DNA from 4 places in the Burkholderia sp. Bp9016 genome. Region 2 is predicted to be linked to each of the others. Evidence: predicted binding sites of a transcription regulator. Region 2 holds the regulator's gene; each other region holds the start of a gene.
What was found. The regulator HrcA, encoded in region 2, represses chaperone genes, less so after heat shock. The targets are predictions, from matches to a motif close to TTAGCACTCNNNNNNNNNGAGTGCTAA.
Positions count from the first base shown of each region.

Region 1 (3,809 bases), on a different contig from region 2:
CACGAATTTCACCTGTGCGACCGGGTTGAACAGCACGTCGAACAGGTTCGTCAGCTCCATGCGCATCGTCTGATAGTTGAACTCGGCGCCGACCGGATTGTTCATCCAGCCGTTCGCGACGAGGATCCACAGCGCGGACAGGTTCGAGCCCAGCGCGACGAGGAACGTGACGATCAGGTGCTTGACCTTCGACAGGCGGTTCCAGCCGAAGAAGAACAGGCCGACGAACGTCGATTCGAGGAAGAACGCCATCAGGCCTTCGACCGCGAGCGGCACGCCGAAGATGTCGCCGACGTAGTGCGAGTAGTACGACCAGTTCGTGCCGAACTGGAATTCGAGCGTGATGCCGGTCGTCACGCCCATCGCGAAGTTGATTCCGAACAGCTTGCCCCAGAACTGGGTCATGTCCTTGTAGACCTGCTTGCCGGTCATCACGTAGACGGCTTCCATGATGACGAGCAGCCAGGACAGGCCGAGCGTCAGCGGCACGAACAGGAAGTGGTAGAGCGCCGTGATGCCGAACTGCAGACGCGACAGATCGACGACTTCGCTACTTATCATGGTGGTCTCCCTCGGTAGAGGCGGGCGCCGGCACCGAAAGCAGTCTTTCGGCGACGACAGCAGGCGGCAGCGACATGTGCTCGGCCTGCGGATGATTGAAGAATGCGTATTTGAGCGACATCAGGAGGATCAGCTTGACGATCAGCACCAGCGTGATGTCGCGCACGAGCGTGGGTCCGCGGGCCCACGCGGCGATGCGGGCGCGCCAGCCGATCGCACCGGCGGCCGGCGGGGGAGGCGGCGCAGGCTCTTTATTGATCGAGATCAAGGCGATAATCCTGAATCGATTTACGTCGGTTTTGGGGCGACTTTACGTCGGATTTATGACGGCAGTGAAGCTCTGTTATTAATCCTTTTATGCCGACATGCCAATTTTAAAATGCCGGCTTTCCGATGCCGAGTGCTGCGCTGCGGCAGACCGTCGCGAATTGAGGGTAAAAACTTGAGTTAGATCAAGGTTATGCGGAAGGGGGCGCAAGCCGCCCAATACCCGATCAATAAGGTCGATTAATAGGTGACGCGACTGGCGGGCAAACAGGCGAAAAAAAACCGCTGCCGGAGGGGCAGCGGTTTGGGGGGGAAGCGCTCTGAATCGCCGGGCTTTACGCGTATTCGGCGAGTGCGGTGCGCATCTTTTTCATCGCGCTCGCTTCGATCTGGCGGATGCGTTCTGCGGACACACCGAATTCGGCGGCGAGATCGTGCAGCGTCGAGCCGCCTGAGCCATCGTCGTCGACATTCAGCCAGCGCGCCTCGATGATCCGGCGACTGCGCGCGTCGAGCGCGTCGAGCGCCTGCGAGATGCCGTCAGTCTGCAGCATGTCGCGCTGACGCGCCGCCAGCACGGCGGTCGGCTCGTTGTGCGAATCGGCCAGATAGGCGATCGGCGCGTACGACTCCTCGCCGTCCTCGACTTGCCCTTCGAGCGCGATGTCGCCGCCCGACAGGCGTGTTTCCATCTCGGTCACGTCCTCACGCTTGACGTTGAGTTCCTGCGCGAGGCCGTCGATTTCCTCGGGCGTCATCGCCTGCAGGCCCTTCTTGTGGCTGCGCAGGTTGAAGAACAGCTTGCGCTGCGCCTTCGTCGTCGCGACCTTTACCGTACGCCAGTTGCGCAGGATGTACTCGTGGATCTCGGCCTTGATCCAGTGGATCGCGTACGACACCAGGCGCACGTTTTGCGCCGGGTCGAAACGCTTCACGGCCTTCATCAGGCCGATGTTCCCTTCCTGGATCAGGTCGCCATGCGGCAGCCCGTAGCCGAGATAGTTACGGGCGATCGACACGACGAGCCGGAGGTGCGACAGCACCAGGCGGCGTGCCGAGTCGAGATTGTTGTTGTCGCGGAATTCGGTTGCGTACTGGCGTTCTTCTTCAGCGGTCAGCAGCGGGATGCGGTTGACGGCCTGGATATACGCGTCGATGTTGCCAAGCTGGCCCGGCAACATCGATTGAGTTGCGAGCGCCAGCGAGCCTGCCGATTCGGCCTTGGCCGGCGTCGGGCTCAGGGTATTCGGAAGGGTCAAAGCGTGGCTCACTAAAAAACTCCTTTGGAATCAGGGACAAACCCCTGGTCTCGGATGAGACTCCGAGGGCAATCTTAGCACTCCCGCAATCCGAGTGCTAATTCCTTAGAGCGCACGTGGGCATCGGAGTTCCCAGTTTTCTATCGAAGTAGTCGAGTCGATAGTCTAGAGTGCGACCGGGGAGATGCGGAGAAGTTCCGTAAGCCGTTGTTTCTGAGGGGAATCAGCAGACGGTTTCGATTTTTGTAGTTTTAGAAGCAAACCATTTCGCTTCGTGATGCCGATCCGGAAAGTCCTTTACCATACCATTCAGTTCGCTCGGGCCCGGCCGCTGCGGCAGGCTCCATTCAACCCAAAAAGTTGGAGTGTCAGATGAACAATAAAAAGAATCGCCGGCCTCGCAGCCGGTTTGCGCTGCATGCGATGCTCGCCGCGTCATTGCTTGGCGGATCGACGGCAGCATTCGCGGATCGGTGGGGGATCCAGGCGGGCGGCGGGTTTTCCGATCGTCACGGGATCGACAAGGGCGATCTCGGCGTGGTCTGGGATCCGGGCTGGAACTGGTGGGAAATCGGCGGCTGGCACTTCGCGTTCGTGGTCGAAGGACATGCGGGCTACTGGCACACGGGCGGCAACGTCCACAGCAGCATCGGGGAATTCGGCGTGACGCCGATGTTCCGTTTCATCAAGAGCGCGGGGGAGATACGGCCGTACATCGAGGCCGGCGGCGGCCTCCGGCTGCTGACGCATCCGACGATCTCGAACAATTTCTCGGTGTCGACCGCGTTCCAGTTCGCGCCGACCGCGGGGGTGGGCGTGCAGTTCGGCCAACGGCAACAGTATCAGGTTGGCTACCGTTTCGAACATGTGTCTAACGCGGGTATCAAAGAGCCGAATCCTGGTATAAATTTCCACCAGTTCTACGTGCAGTACAACTTCTGATCCGTACTACGCCCGCACGGCGGGCGCGTTGCCGAGGAGTCAGGCGATGGCGAAGGTGGTCGATGCGATCCGCGCGCTCGAGCGCGATCGGTTCCGGGCGATGGTGGACGGGGACGGCGAAGCGCTCGATGCGCAATTGTCGGACAAGGTGTTCTTCGTGCACACCAACGGCAAACGCGAAACCAAGCAGCAGTTCATCGACGCCATCGTCGCCGGCCGCCGCCGCTATCGCCAGATCGAAATCCAGTCGCAGGATCTGCTGCCGGTCGGCGACGCAACCTGCATCGTTACGGGGCGCGCGCTGATCGAGATGGAAACGAACAACGGCGGGCTCGTCTTCCCGATTGCCTATACTGCCGTCCACACCCACGAGCAGGGCCACTGGCGCCTGCTGGCGTGGCAGGCGACGCGATGTGCGACCGAGACGTGAGCGCAGGTAGCGCCCGTTTTCATGTCCCGACCGAAGCGGCCTTCCGGGCCGCTTTTTGCTGGCCCATGCGACGCGGATCGCGCGGCGCACGGGCGGTCACACACCGCTCGCTGACCTTCAAACCTTGAATCGAAACCCGGCAGTCAGGCTGCCGCGCGGCGGTCGGTGCAATGCCACGCCGAGCGGTTGATCGCGCTCGCGACCGCGTCGAGCGCCGCGCTCGCCGCATCGGCGTGCAGCCCGACGCCATGCCGCAGCGGCGCATCGCCGACCCGGCAGCCGACCGATACTGCGATCCGGCCGTCCGTCGTGCGTACGTGTTCGCACGACGCGACGTCGATCGTCACGCC
Region 1 covers NZ_QTPY01000010.1:183,636-187,444, forward strand. Annotated here, with positions in the region: gene DIE13_RS14735 (cytochrome ubiquinol oxidase subunit I) at 1-561, opposite strand, end outside; gene cydP (cytochrome oxidase putative small subunit CydP) at 551-829, opposite strand; gene rpoH (RNA polymerase sigma factor RpoH) at 1,164-2,099, opposite strand; gene DIE13_RS14755 (acyloxyacyl hydrolase) at 2,460-3,029, shown strand; gene DIE13_RS14760 (nuclear transport factor 2 family protein) at 3,076-3,459, shown strand; gene leuA (2-isopropylmalate synthase) at 3,603-3,809, opposite strand, start outside.
Region 1: rpoH (RNA polymerase sigma factor RpoH) is a predicted target of HrcA. The motif match lies at 2,162-2,188, and genes of this name have one in related genera.

Region 2 (3,809 bases):
GCGTGGGTGCGTCAGGACGCCTTGTCGTCTTCGTTCGATGCGTGTTCGTTCCAGTGCAGCTTCTTGCGCAGCGTCGCGTAATAGCTGTAGCCGATCGGGTGCAGGAACGGCACCGTGTGCTTCGAGCGGCGCACCTCGATCGTGTCGTTCAGTTCGAGCGCGGTAAACGACTGCATGTCGAAGTTCACGTTGACGTCGCGGCCGCCGACGATCTGGATCGCTATTTTCGAGTCGTCGGGCAGCACGATCGGCCGGTTCGACAGCGCGTGCGGCGCGATCGGCACGAGCACGATGCCCTGGAGTTGCGGATGCAGGATCGGGCCGGCCGACGACAGCGCGTAGGCGGTCGAGCCGGTCGGCGTCGCGACGATCAGGCCGTCCGAGCGCTGGTTGTACATGTACCGGCCGTCGACTGACGCGCGCAGCTCGACCATCCCGGAGAAGCCGCTGCGGTTCACGACGACGTCGTTGAACGCGATCGCATGGTAGATCGGTTCGCCGTCGCGCATGATCCGTGCCTCGAGCAGCGAGCGCTCCTCGCGCTCGAACTTGCCCGACAGGATCACCGGGACGAGTGCCTGCATGTCGGCAGCCGCGATGTCCGTGATGAAGCCGAGCCGCCCGTGGTTGATCCCGATCAACGGCGTCTTGTATGGCGCGAGCTGGCGGCCGATGCCGAGCATCGTGCCGTCGCCGCCCAGCACGACCGCCACGTCGGCGCGCGCCCCGATTTCGGCCGGGGTGAGCGCCGGATAGCCGGAGATGCCGATTTCGCGCGCGGTTTCGCCTTCGAAGACGACCTCGAAGCCCAGCTTCGCGATGCAGCCAGCCAGCGTGGCGAGCGGCTCGGCGATGCCGGGCGTGTTGCTCCGGCCGACGAGCGCGACAGTGTTGAACTGATTACCGGTTTTCATGCCGGCATTACACCATAGCTCGTTGACGAAAAGAACCGGCTGTGCGCCGGCGGGGCCGGATCGGGCCAGCCCGCTCGACGCAGGCCGCGGCCACTCGCCGTGGTCGCGCGGTTGCGCTAAAATTTTCCACCATGCTAGATCCTCGCGCACGAACCCTCCTCAAAACCCTGATCGAACGGTATATCGCCGACGGTCAGCCGGTCGGCTCGCGCACGTTGTCCCGTTACTCCGGGCTCGAGCTGAGCCCGGCGACGATCCGCAACGTGATGTCCGACCTGGAGGAGCTCGGACTCGTGTCGAGCCCGCACACGTCGGCCGGCCGCGTGCCGACGCCACGCGGCTATCGGCTGTTCGTCGACACCATGCTGACGGTCGAGGCGCCGATCGACGCCGAGGCCGTTGCCCGGCAGGTGCAGAACACGCTGCAGGCCGGCGAACCGCAACAGCGGGTGGTGGCGGCCGCGGCGAGCGTGCTGTCGAACCTGTCGCAGTTCGCGGGTGTCGTGCTGACGCCGCGCCGCAGCCACGTGTTCAAGCAGATCGAGTTCATGCGCCTGTCGGACAAGCGCATCCTGCTGATCATCGTCACCCCCGAGGGCGACGTGCAGAACCGGATGCTCGCGACGCCGCGCGATTATTCGCCGTCGCAGCTCACCGAGGCGTCGAATTACATCAACGCGCACTTTGCCGGCCTGTCGTTCGACGAGGTGCGCCGCCGCCTGCGCGACGAGATCGACCAGTTGCGCGGCGACATGACCACGCTGATGCATGCGGCCGTGACGGCCAGCACCGAGGTGCCCGATACCGAGGACACCGTGCTCATTTCCGGCGAGCGCAACCTGCTCGAAGTGGCAGACCTGTCGTCCGACATGGCACGGCTGCGCAAGCTGTTTGACGTTTTCGACCAAAAGACGGGCTTCCTGCAACTGCTCGACGTGTCGAGCCACGCCCAGGGCGTGCAGATTTTCATCGGCGGCGAATCGACGCTCGTGCCGATCGAGGAAATGAGCGTCGTCACCGCGCCTTACGAGGTGAATGGCCAGATCGTCGGCACGCTCGGCGTGATCGGGCCGACCCGCATGGCCTACAACCGCGTCATCCCGATCGTCGACATCACCGCGCGCCTGCTGTCGCTCACGCTGAGCCAGCAATAACCGGCGCCGATACCGTCCCGCAATCGTGCCGCAGCGCCGTGCGCGCTGCCATTCGGCCGAACGGCCAGCCGACCGGAGCGGGGCGGCCCGCTATAATTGAGGGCCGTCCGACTGCGTGCCCCGAGCACATTCCTGCCCATGCGTTTCGATCTTGAGCCGCCTTCGAGCACCGCGGCCGCCCATCGCATCGGCGTGCTGCTGATCAACCTTGGCACGCCCGACGCCCCGACACCGCGCGCGGTGCGGCGCTACCTGGCCGAATTCCTGTCGGACCCGCGTGTCGTCGAAATCCCGCAGGCCGTCTGGCAGGTGCTGCTGCGCACGCTGATCCTGCCGCTGCGCGGGCGCGCGTCCGCGAAGAAATACGCGGCCGTCTGGATGCCGGAAGGCTCGCCGCTGCGCGTGTATACCGAGCGCCAGACCGAAGGCGTGCGGCACCTGCTCGCATCGAACGGCTATCAGGTGAAGGTCGACTACGCGATGCGCTACGGCAGCCCGAACATTGCGCACGCGCTCGCACAGTTCAAGCGGGCGGGCGTCGAGCGCGTGCTGCTGATGCCGATGTATCCGCAATACTCCGCGTCCACCACTGCGACGGCGTTCGATGCCGCGTTCGCGGCGCTCGCGCGGATGCGCAACCAGCCGGAAGTGCGCACGGTGCGGCATTACGCCGACCATCCGGCCTATATCCACGCGCTTGCCGAGCAGGTGCGCCAGTATTGGGCGCAGCATGGCCGGCCCGACTTTGCGGCCGGCGACAAGCTCGTGCTGAGCTTTCACGGCGTGCCGAAGCGCACGCTCGACCTCGGCGACCCGTATCACGACCAGTGTCAGCAGACGGGCGCGCTGCTGATGGCCGCGCTCGGACTGTCGACGCTCGAATGCCGCGTCACCTTCCAGTCGCGCTTCGGCAAGGCCGAGTGGCTGCAGCCGTACACGGCGCCGACGCTGCGCGAGCTTGGCGAGGCCGGCGTGCGGCGGGTCGATGTGTTCTGTCCCGGTTTCACGGCCGATTGCCTGGAGACGATCGAGGAGATCGGAATGGAAGTGCGCGACGAGTTCATCGCGGGCGGCGGCCAGGCGTTTCACCGGATTCCGTGCCTGAACGGTGCGCCCGCATGGATCGGCGCGATCGGCGAAATCGTCGCCGAGAATCTGCAGGGCTGGCCCGTGAAGGCGGCGCAACCCGAGGCGGTGAACTGAAATGATGGCTCGGCCGCGGCTTGCACGGCGTTCGCTACGCCGCGCGCGGGCGGCCCGGCGGAGGGTGACATGAATTACAGGATTTCGACGGAACCCGGCGCGAAGCTGCGCATCGACAAATGGCTATGGTCGGCCCGCTTCTTCAAGACCCGTTCGCTCGCGTCCGACGCGGTCGACAAGGGACACGTGAAGATCGGCGGGGCGTCCGTGAAGCCGGCGAAGGAAGTGCGGGTGGGCGACGAGGTCGAGATTGCGATCGACGGCATCGTCTGGCACATTGCCGTGCTCGGCATCTGCGACGTGCGCGGGCCCGCCAGCGTCGCGCAGACGCTTTACGAGGAAACGGAAGCGGGGCGCGCGGCGCGGCTCGCCGAACTCGAGCGGCGCCGCACGTATCGGGAGCCGGCGGCGGAGCTGCACGGCCGCCCGACCAAGCGCGACCGGCGCATCATCGACAGATTTTCTGGTGAGCGCTGAACATGTGATCGAAGGTCGCCAGCGCACTTCCGTACTCGGTCGTGCGGTCGGTGACGGCTCC
Region 2 covers NZ_QTPY01000007.1:34,617-38,425, reverse strand. Annotated here, with positions in the region: gene DIE13_RS10465 (NAD kinase) at 12-914, opposite strand; gene hrcA (heat-inducible transcriptional repressor HrcA) at 1,046-2,068, shown strand; gene hemH (ferrochelatase) at 2,207-3,271, shown strand; gene DIE13_RS10450 (RNA-binding S4 domain-containing protein) at 3,341-3,748, shown strand; gene DIE13_RS32845 (hypothetical protein) at 3,720-3,809, opposite strand, start outside.

Region 3 (3,809 bases), on a different contig from region 2:
TCCTGGTCGAGGCTCTGCTGACCGATCTTCACGTCGACGCGCTTGTCGAGGAACGACTGCTGGTACCACAGTTCCCAGAGGCGCGTCGTGTCCTGCGCCTCGATGCCGCTCGCGGTATTGAGCGTGCCGAGGTTGCGCGCACTGAGGTTGGTGCCGTGGATCTGCAGCGCGCTGACGTTGAAGGTGCCGCCGGGCAGGCCGATCGCCTTCTGCGTGTCGACCGTCAGCGTGGCCGTCGTGAGCCCGTCGTACGTGCCGCCGCGGTTCAGGCCGCCGCGCAGGTTCGCGAGGTATTCGCTGGTTTCGGTGATCTGCAGCGTCGCGCCGTATTTGCCGAGCCACGGGCGGATGCCGCCCATGTCGCCGAGCAGGTTCTGCCGGGTCCAGATGCCGGTCCACATGTTGGTCGGCTGCGCCTGGATCGAGAGGTCGGCTTCGGGCGCTTCGGGCTGCGCATCGACCGGCGTGTCGGCATAGGCGCCGGCGCAGGCGAACGTTGCCCCGGCGACGAGAACCGCGCAGGCGGCCGGGCGCATCCGGGAGCGGAGGCGGTCTCCATGGAGCGACGCAAAGGTCATATCAAATCCCTGGTTCTAATTAGTTTGTAGTCCTGCTGGTCGGTCGCTGTCCCGACGCTCGGCACCTGTCGATCGTGGCACGAAAACGAACGCAACGTGGCGGATCGTAGGAGTGTCAAATGGGAAAGTCAATGTAAACGAGAATGATTCGCATCAAGATTACTGAATGTAATGGGGGGCCTTACGGATGGGACTCCGCACGTGTTTAGTAGTGAGCTAAACCGTAAATATCGGCGTAATGAAATTGAATGGTTCGATGCGGGCCGATGTAACGGCGAGGAGGGGGTGCGGCGTGCGCGAGCGGGATGCCGCGGTGGACGGAATCGACGTCGGTGCGGGCTTTTCGATGCGATGTCGCCGGGTGCAGGAACTCCGTGCTTACCCGGTGTCCAACCAGGGCTGAACGATTTTCGGGGTGAGCCGCACACGTCGATCATGCCGGTCATGGCTCGCCATGTTTTTGTTTTAAAAAGGTTTTTCGTTGTATTCGTGTGCTTTCCTGCCTGCTTTGCCGCTCCGAAAATTCATCCGGCATCCCTTCTTGAATTTGTCAAAACCCGTCCATATAATTAGCACTCGCTGCACGAGAGTGCTAACAATTCTCTGCCGGGCGATCCGCCGGGCAGATTCCCTAAGCGTTCTTCAATCTCAGTCAAGAGAGGAGTGAATATGAACCTTCGTCCTTTGCACGATCGCGTGATCGTCAAGCGCCTGGATCAGGAAACCAAGACCGCCTCGGGCATCGTGATCCCCGAAGCTGCTGCTGAAAAGCCGGATCAAGGCGAGATCCTCGCGGTCGGCCCGGGCAAGCGCGACGACAAGGGCGCGCCGATCGCGCTCGACGTGAAGGTCGGCGATCGCGTCCTGTTCGGCAAGTACGCTGGTCAGACCGTGAAGGTCGACGGCCAGGAACTGCTGGTCATGCGTGAAGAAGACATCATGGCCGTGGTCAACGCGAAGTAAGCGTCCACTGACGGTACATATTCCCAAGAATTCAAGGAGTTAGAAGATGGCAGCTAAAGACGTCGTATTCGGCGATTCCGCCCGTTCGAAGATGGTCGAAGGCGTGAACATTCTCGCCAACGCAGTCAAGGTCACGCTGGGTCCGAAGGGCCGCAACGTGGTGCTCGAGCGCAGCTTCGGCGGCCCGACGGTCACCAAGGACGGTGTGTCGGTCGCGAAGGAAATCGAGCTGAAGGACAAGCTCCAGAACATGGGCGCGCAAATGGTCAAGGAAGTGGCTTCCAAGACCAGCGACAACGCAGGCGACGGCACGACGACGGCAACCGTCCTCGCGCAATCGATCGTTCGCGAAGGCATGAAGTACGTCGCATCGGGCATGAACCCGATGGACCTGAAGCGCGGCATCGACAAGGCAGTCGCAGCGGCTGTCGAAGAGCTGAAGAAGATCAGCAAGCCGTGCACGACGAACAAGGAAATCGCACAGGTCGGCTCGATCTCGGCGAACAGCGACTCGTCGATCGGCGATCGCATCGCTGAAGCGATGGACAAGGTCGGCAAGGAAGGCGTGATCACCGTCGAAGACGGCAAGTCGCTCGCCGACGAACTCGACGTCGTCGAAGGCATGCAGTTCGACCGCGGCTACCTGTCGCCGTACTTCATCAACAACCCGGACAAGCAAGTCGCCGTCCTCGACAACCCGTTCGTGCTGCTGCACGACAAGAAGGTGTCGAACATCCGTGATCTGCTGCCGGTACTCGAGCAAGTCGCGAAGGCTGGCCGTCCGCTGCTGATCATCGCTGAAGACGTCGAAGGCGAAGCGCTCGCAACGCTGGTCGTCAACAACATCCGCGGCATCCTGAAGACCGTTGCGGTCAAGGCGCCGGGCTTCGGCGATCGTCGCAAGGCCATGCTGGAAGACATCGCGATCCTGACCGGCGGTCAAGTCATCGCGGAAGAAACCGGCCTGACGCTCGAGAAGGCAACGCTGGCAGAACTGGGCCAGGCGAAGCGCATCGAAGTGGGCAAGGAAAACACGACGATCATCGACGGCGCAGGCGAAGCAGCAAGCATCGAAGCGCGCGTGAAGCAGGTCCGTACGCAAATCGAAGAAGCGACGTCGGACTACGACCGTGAAAAGCTGCAAGAGCGCGTGGCCAAGCTGGCCGGCGGCGTGGCAGTGATCAAGGTCGGTGCTGCGACCGAAGTCGAAATGAAGGAAAAGAAGGCACGTGTCGAAGACGCACTGCACGCAACGCGCGCAGCTGTGGAAGAAGGCATCGTGGCAGGCGGCGGCGTTGCGCTGATCCGCGCTCGCACCGCGATCGCAGGCCTGACCGGCGCGAACGCTGACCAAAACGCCGGCATCAAGATCGTGCTGCGCGCAATGGAAGAGCCGCTGCGCCAGATCGTCACGAACGGTGGCGAAGAAGCCAGCGTCGTGGTGGCGGCAGTTGCTGCAGGCAAGGGCAACTACGGCTACAACGCAGCAACGGGCGAGTACGTCGACATGGTTGAAGCCGGCGTCGTCGACCCGACCAAGGTCACGCGCACCGCACTGCAGAACGCAGCTTCGGTTGCTGGCCTGCTGCTGACGACGGACGCAGCTGTCGCAGAACTGCCGAAGGAAGACGCACCGATGCCGGGCGGCATGCCGGGCGGCATGGGCGGCATGGGCATGGACATGTAATCGACTTCGGTCGATGGTGTCCGGAGCGCGCAGCGATGCGCGCGCCAGCCAAAAGAAAAGACCCGCAGCGATGCGGGTCTTTTTTTATTGGTCGCGCGCCATGCGCGGCGTGCGCGAAAGAAGAGGCGGGCGCGCCGCCCCGACGCGATGGTGCGCTGCGCTCGACGGCGCGGCGGCATGTGGCCGCCGTGCGTGCGTCAGTGCCGGTGCGACGTCCTTGGTGCCGGATCGGCCTTCACGGCCGGCGGCGTATCCGCATCGTCGTTGCTGCGGGCCCAGAAGAACCGGTCGGGCAGGTACGCACCCATGCCGGGCCGGAACGCGTCGCGCACGGCCTGATACAGATACTCCTGCGCTTCGCGCACCGCTTCGGGCGGTTCCTGGCCATTCGCGAGCAGCGCGGCGATCGCCGCGCCCAGCGTGTCGGTGATGCCCATCAACCGGTGCGGCGAGCGATCCCACATGTCTTCGCGCAACTGGCCTTCCTCGCCGTACAGCGTGTTGACGAGCCGGTGCGAGCCCGTCTCCGACGACAGGATGTACTCGCAACCCTGCGCGAGCAGGTGCGATACGGCCGCGTC
Region 3 covers NZ_QTPY01000029.1:9,112-12,920, reverse strand. Annotated here, with positions in the region: gene DIE13_RS27485 (carbohydrate porin) at 1-578, opposite strand, end outside; gene DIE13_RS27480 (co-chaperone GroES) at 1,248-1,541, shown strand; gene groL (chaperonin GroEL) at 1,588-3,228, shown strand; gene DIE13_RS27470 (hydroxymethylpyrimidine/phosphomethylpyrimidine kinase) at 3,426-3,809, opposite strand, start outside.
Region 3: DIE13_RS27480 (co-chaperone GroES) is a predicted target of HrcA. The motif match lies at 1,148-1,174, and genes of this name have one in related genera.

Region 4 (3,809 bases), on a different contig from region 2:
TGTACGCCGAGCTTTCGGCCGACCAGCGCGCTGGTGTCGGCCAGCGCGCCGATCCGCACTGCGACGTCGAAGCCGTCGTTGACGAGATCGGCGACGCGATCGCTGAACGACACGTCGATTTCAAGTCGCGGATAGCGCTCGACGAGGCGCCGCACGACGGGCGCCACGCATTGCCGGCCGAACAGCACGGGCACACTGATTCGCACGCGCCCGGCCGGCTCGCGCCGGCCCGCGTCGAGCGCGGCCTCCGTCTCGCCGAGTTCGGCCAGCAGCCGCCGGCACTGCTCGTAATAGACGAGCCCTTCGTCGGTCAGGCCGAGCTGGCGCGTCGTGCGCTGCAGGAGCCGCGCGCCGAGACGCTGTTCGAGCCGCGCGACGATCTTCGCGACGGCCGAGCGCGTCATGCCGAGGCGCAGCGCCGCCGCCGCGAAGCTGCCTGACTCCACGACGTCGACGAATTCGGCGACGCCTCTCAGCCGCTCATCCATGTAATTCCGCTCCGGTGGGGTGACAGAGTTGTGTCCACTACGGCAACAATCAGTGGCCGAATTCTCGCCAATGCGTCCCGTCGCGCGACACTATGATAGTCCGCTCTACCTGGAAAAAGGAGTCGACATGCATGCATGGCAAGTCAAACCGGGCGACGGCGTTGCCGGGCTCCGGCGCATCGACGCGACGCTTCGTCCGGTCGGCCCGACCGACGTCGTCGTGAAGATCCACGCGGCTGCGCTGAACTATCGCGACCTGATGTTCGCGCGCGGCGACTATCTCGGCATCGGCACCGACGCGCTGATCCCGGTCGCCGACGGTGCCGGGGAAGTCGTCGAAACCGGTCGCGACGTCACGCGGTTCAAGCCGGGCGATCGCGTGATCAACACGTATTTCCCGCACTGGATCGACGGGCCGCCCACGCAGCGGAAAGTCTCGGGGTCGCCCGGCTCGCATTTCGACGGCGTGCTCGCCGAACGCTTCGTCTCCGACGAAGCCGCACTGGTCGCGATTCCCGCGCATCTCGACTACGCCGAAGCGGCGACGCTGTCGTGCGCGGGCATCACCGCGTGGAATGCGCTGTTCGTCGACGGCGGGCTGGGACCGGGCGCAACCGTCGTGCTGCTCGGCACGGGCGGCGTGTCGATCATTGCGCTGCAACTCGCCCATGCGGCCGGACTGCGCACGATCGTGACCTCGTCGAGCGATGCAAAGCTCGAGCGCGCCCGCGCACTGGGTGCGGACGCAACGATCAACTATCGCGCGACACCCGAATGGCAACATGAAGTGCTGCGCCTCACCGGCGGCGCGGGCGCGGATCTTGTCGTCGAAGTCGGCGGGCGCGATACGCTGCCGCGCTCGATCGCCGCGACGAAAATCGGCGGCATCGTGTCGATCATCGGCGGTCTCAGCAGCTTCGGCGGCCCGGCGCTCGATCTGCTGTCGCTGATCGGCGGCGTCCGGCAACTGCACGGCTTCATGGTCGGCAGCCGCGCGATGCTCGACGACGTCGTGCGACTGGTCGACGCGAAGCGGATCAGGCCGGTGGTCGATCGCGTGTTCGGCTTCGACGAAGCGCCGCAGGCCTACGCGTACCTGCAGTCGGGGCAGCATTTCGGGAAAGTCGTAATTCGCGTCGCCTCGTAACGAAGGAAGGCGGCTTGGGCCGCCTTCTTCCCCCTCCGCCGCTCAACCGCCCCGCCTCGCTCCCCTGTCCATAGCGCATTCGCGCAAATGCTTTTCCGAATCCGTTATTGGATCGCGTCGCCGCGCGTTTTTATACTCGTCAGCACTCTCTGATGAAGAGTGCCAGCCAATTTCGACGCAACAGAACAGGACGAAAAGATGAGCCTACGCCCCTTGCACGACCGGGTCATCGTGAAGCGACTCGACCAGGAAACCACCACCGCCTCGGGCATCGTGATCCCCGACAGCGCCGCTGAAAAACCCGACCAGGGCGAAGTGATCGCCGTCGGCCCCGGCCGCAAGGATGCGGACGGCCAGCGCATCGTGCCCGACCTGCAGGTCGGCGAACGCGTGCTGTTCGGCAAGTACGCGGGCCAGGCCGTCAAGGTGGACGGCAACGAATTCCTGGTGCTGCGCGAGGAAGACATCGTCGCGGTCGTCAATCAATAACGGAGTGCAATCATGGCAGCGAAGGAAATCATTTTCAGCGACGTCGCCCGCGCGAAGCTGACCGAAGGCGTCAACATTCTCGCGAACGCGGTGAAGGTCACGCTCGGGCCGAAGGGCCGCAACGTCGTGCTCGAACGCAGCTTCGGCGCACCGGTCGTCACGAAGGACGGCGTGTCGGTCGCGAAGGAAATCGAACTCGCGGACAAGCTGCAGAACATCGGCGCGCAGCTCGTTAAGGAAGTCGCGTCGCGCACCAGCGATGCCGCCGGCGACGGCACGACGACGGCCACCGTGCTTGCGCAGGCGATCGTGCGCGAAGGCCAGAAATACGTCGCGGCCGGTCTCAATCCGCTCGACCTGAAGCGCGGGATCGACAAGGCGGTTGCAGCGGCCGTCGACGCGCTGAAAAAAATCAGCAAGCCGACCACCACCAGCAAGGAAATCGCGCAGGTCGCGACAATCTCCGCGAACGGCGAGGAATCGATCGGCCAGCGCATCGCCGAAGCGATCGACCGCGTCGGCAAGGAAGGCGTGATCACCGTCGAGGACGGCAAATCGCTCGCCGACGAACTCGACGTCGTCGAAGGATTGCAGTTCGATCGCGGCTATCTGTCGCCGTACTTCATCAACAATCCCGACAAGCAGATCGCCGAGCTCGAGAACCCATACATCCTGCTGCACGACAAGAAGGTCTCGAACATTCGCGACCTGCTACCGGTGCTCGAACAGGTCGCGAAGTCGGGCCGTCCGCTGCTGATCATCGCGGAAGACGTCGAAGGCGAAGCGCTCGCGACGCTGGTCGTGAACAACATTCGCGGCATCCTGAAGACGGTCGCGGTCAAGGCGCCGGGCTTCGGCGATCGCCGCAAGGCGCTGCTCGAGGACATCGCGATCCTGACCGGGGGGCAAGTCGTCGCCGAGGAAACGGGTCTCACGCTCGAGAAGGCGACGCTCGCCGAACTCGGCCAGGCGAAGCGTATCGAGGTCGGCAAGGAAAACACGACGGTAATCGACGGTGCGGGCGACGCGAAGAACATCGAGGCGCGCGTGAAGCAGATTCGCGTGCAGATCGAAGAGGCGACGTCCGACTACGACCGCGAAAAGCTGCAGGAACGCGTCGCGAAACTCGCGGGCGGCGTCGCGGTGATCAAGGTCGGCGGAGCGACCGAGATCGAGGTCAAGGAGAAGAAGGATCGCGTCGACGACGCGCTGCATGCGACACGCGCGGCCGTCGAGGAAGGTATCGTGCCGGGCGGCGGCGTCGCGCTGATCCGCGTGCGGCAGGCAATTCGCGAGCTGAAGGGTGCGAACGCCGATCAGGATGCGGGCATCAAGATCGTGCTGCGCGCGCTCGAGGAACCGCTGCGCCAGATCGTCGCGAACGCGGGCGAGGAATCTAGCGTGGTCGTCGCGAAAGTCGCGGAAGGCACGGGTAACTTCGGCTACAACGCGCAGACTGGCGAATACGGCGACCTCGTCGAATCGGGTGTGCTCGATCCGACCAAGGTCACGCGCACGGCACTGCAGAACGCGGCGTCGGTGGCCGGGCTGCTGCTGACGACCGATGCGACCGTGTTCGAAGCGCCGAAGGATGCGGCACCGGCCGCCGCGCCGGGCGGCCCGGGTGCGGGCGGGCCGGGATTCGATTTCTGACGATGTGCCGCGACGTGCCGGTTCATCGGCAC
Region 4 covers NZ_QTPY01000042.1:6,278-10,086, reverse strand. Annotated here, with positions in the region: gene DIE13_RS30775 (LysR substrate-binding domain-containing protein) at 1-488, opposite strand, end outside; gene DIE13_RS30770 (NAD(P)-dependent alcohol dehydrogenase) at 616-1,635, shown strand; gene DIE13_RS30765 (co-chaperone GroES) at 1,834-2,124, shown strand; gene groL (chaperonin GroEL) at 2,137-3,777, shown strand.
Region 4: DIE13_RS30765 (co-chaperone GroES) is a predicted target of HrcA. The motif match lies at 1,775-1,801, and genes of this name have one in related genera.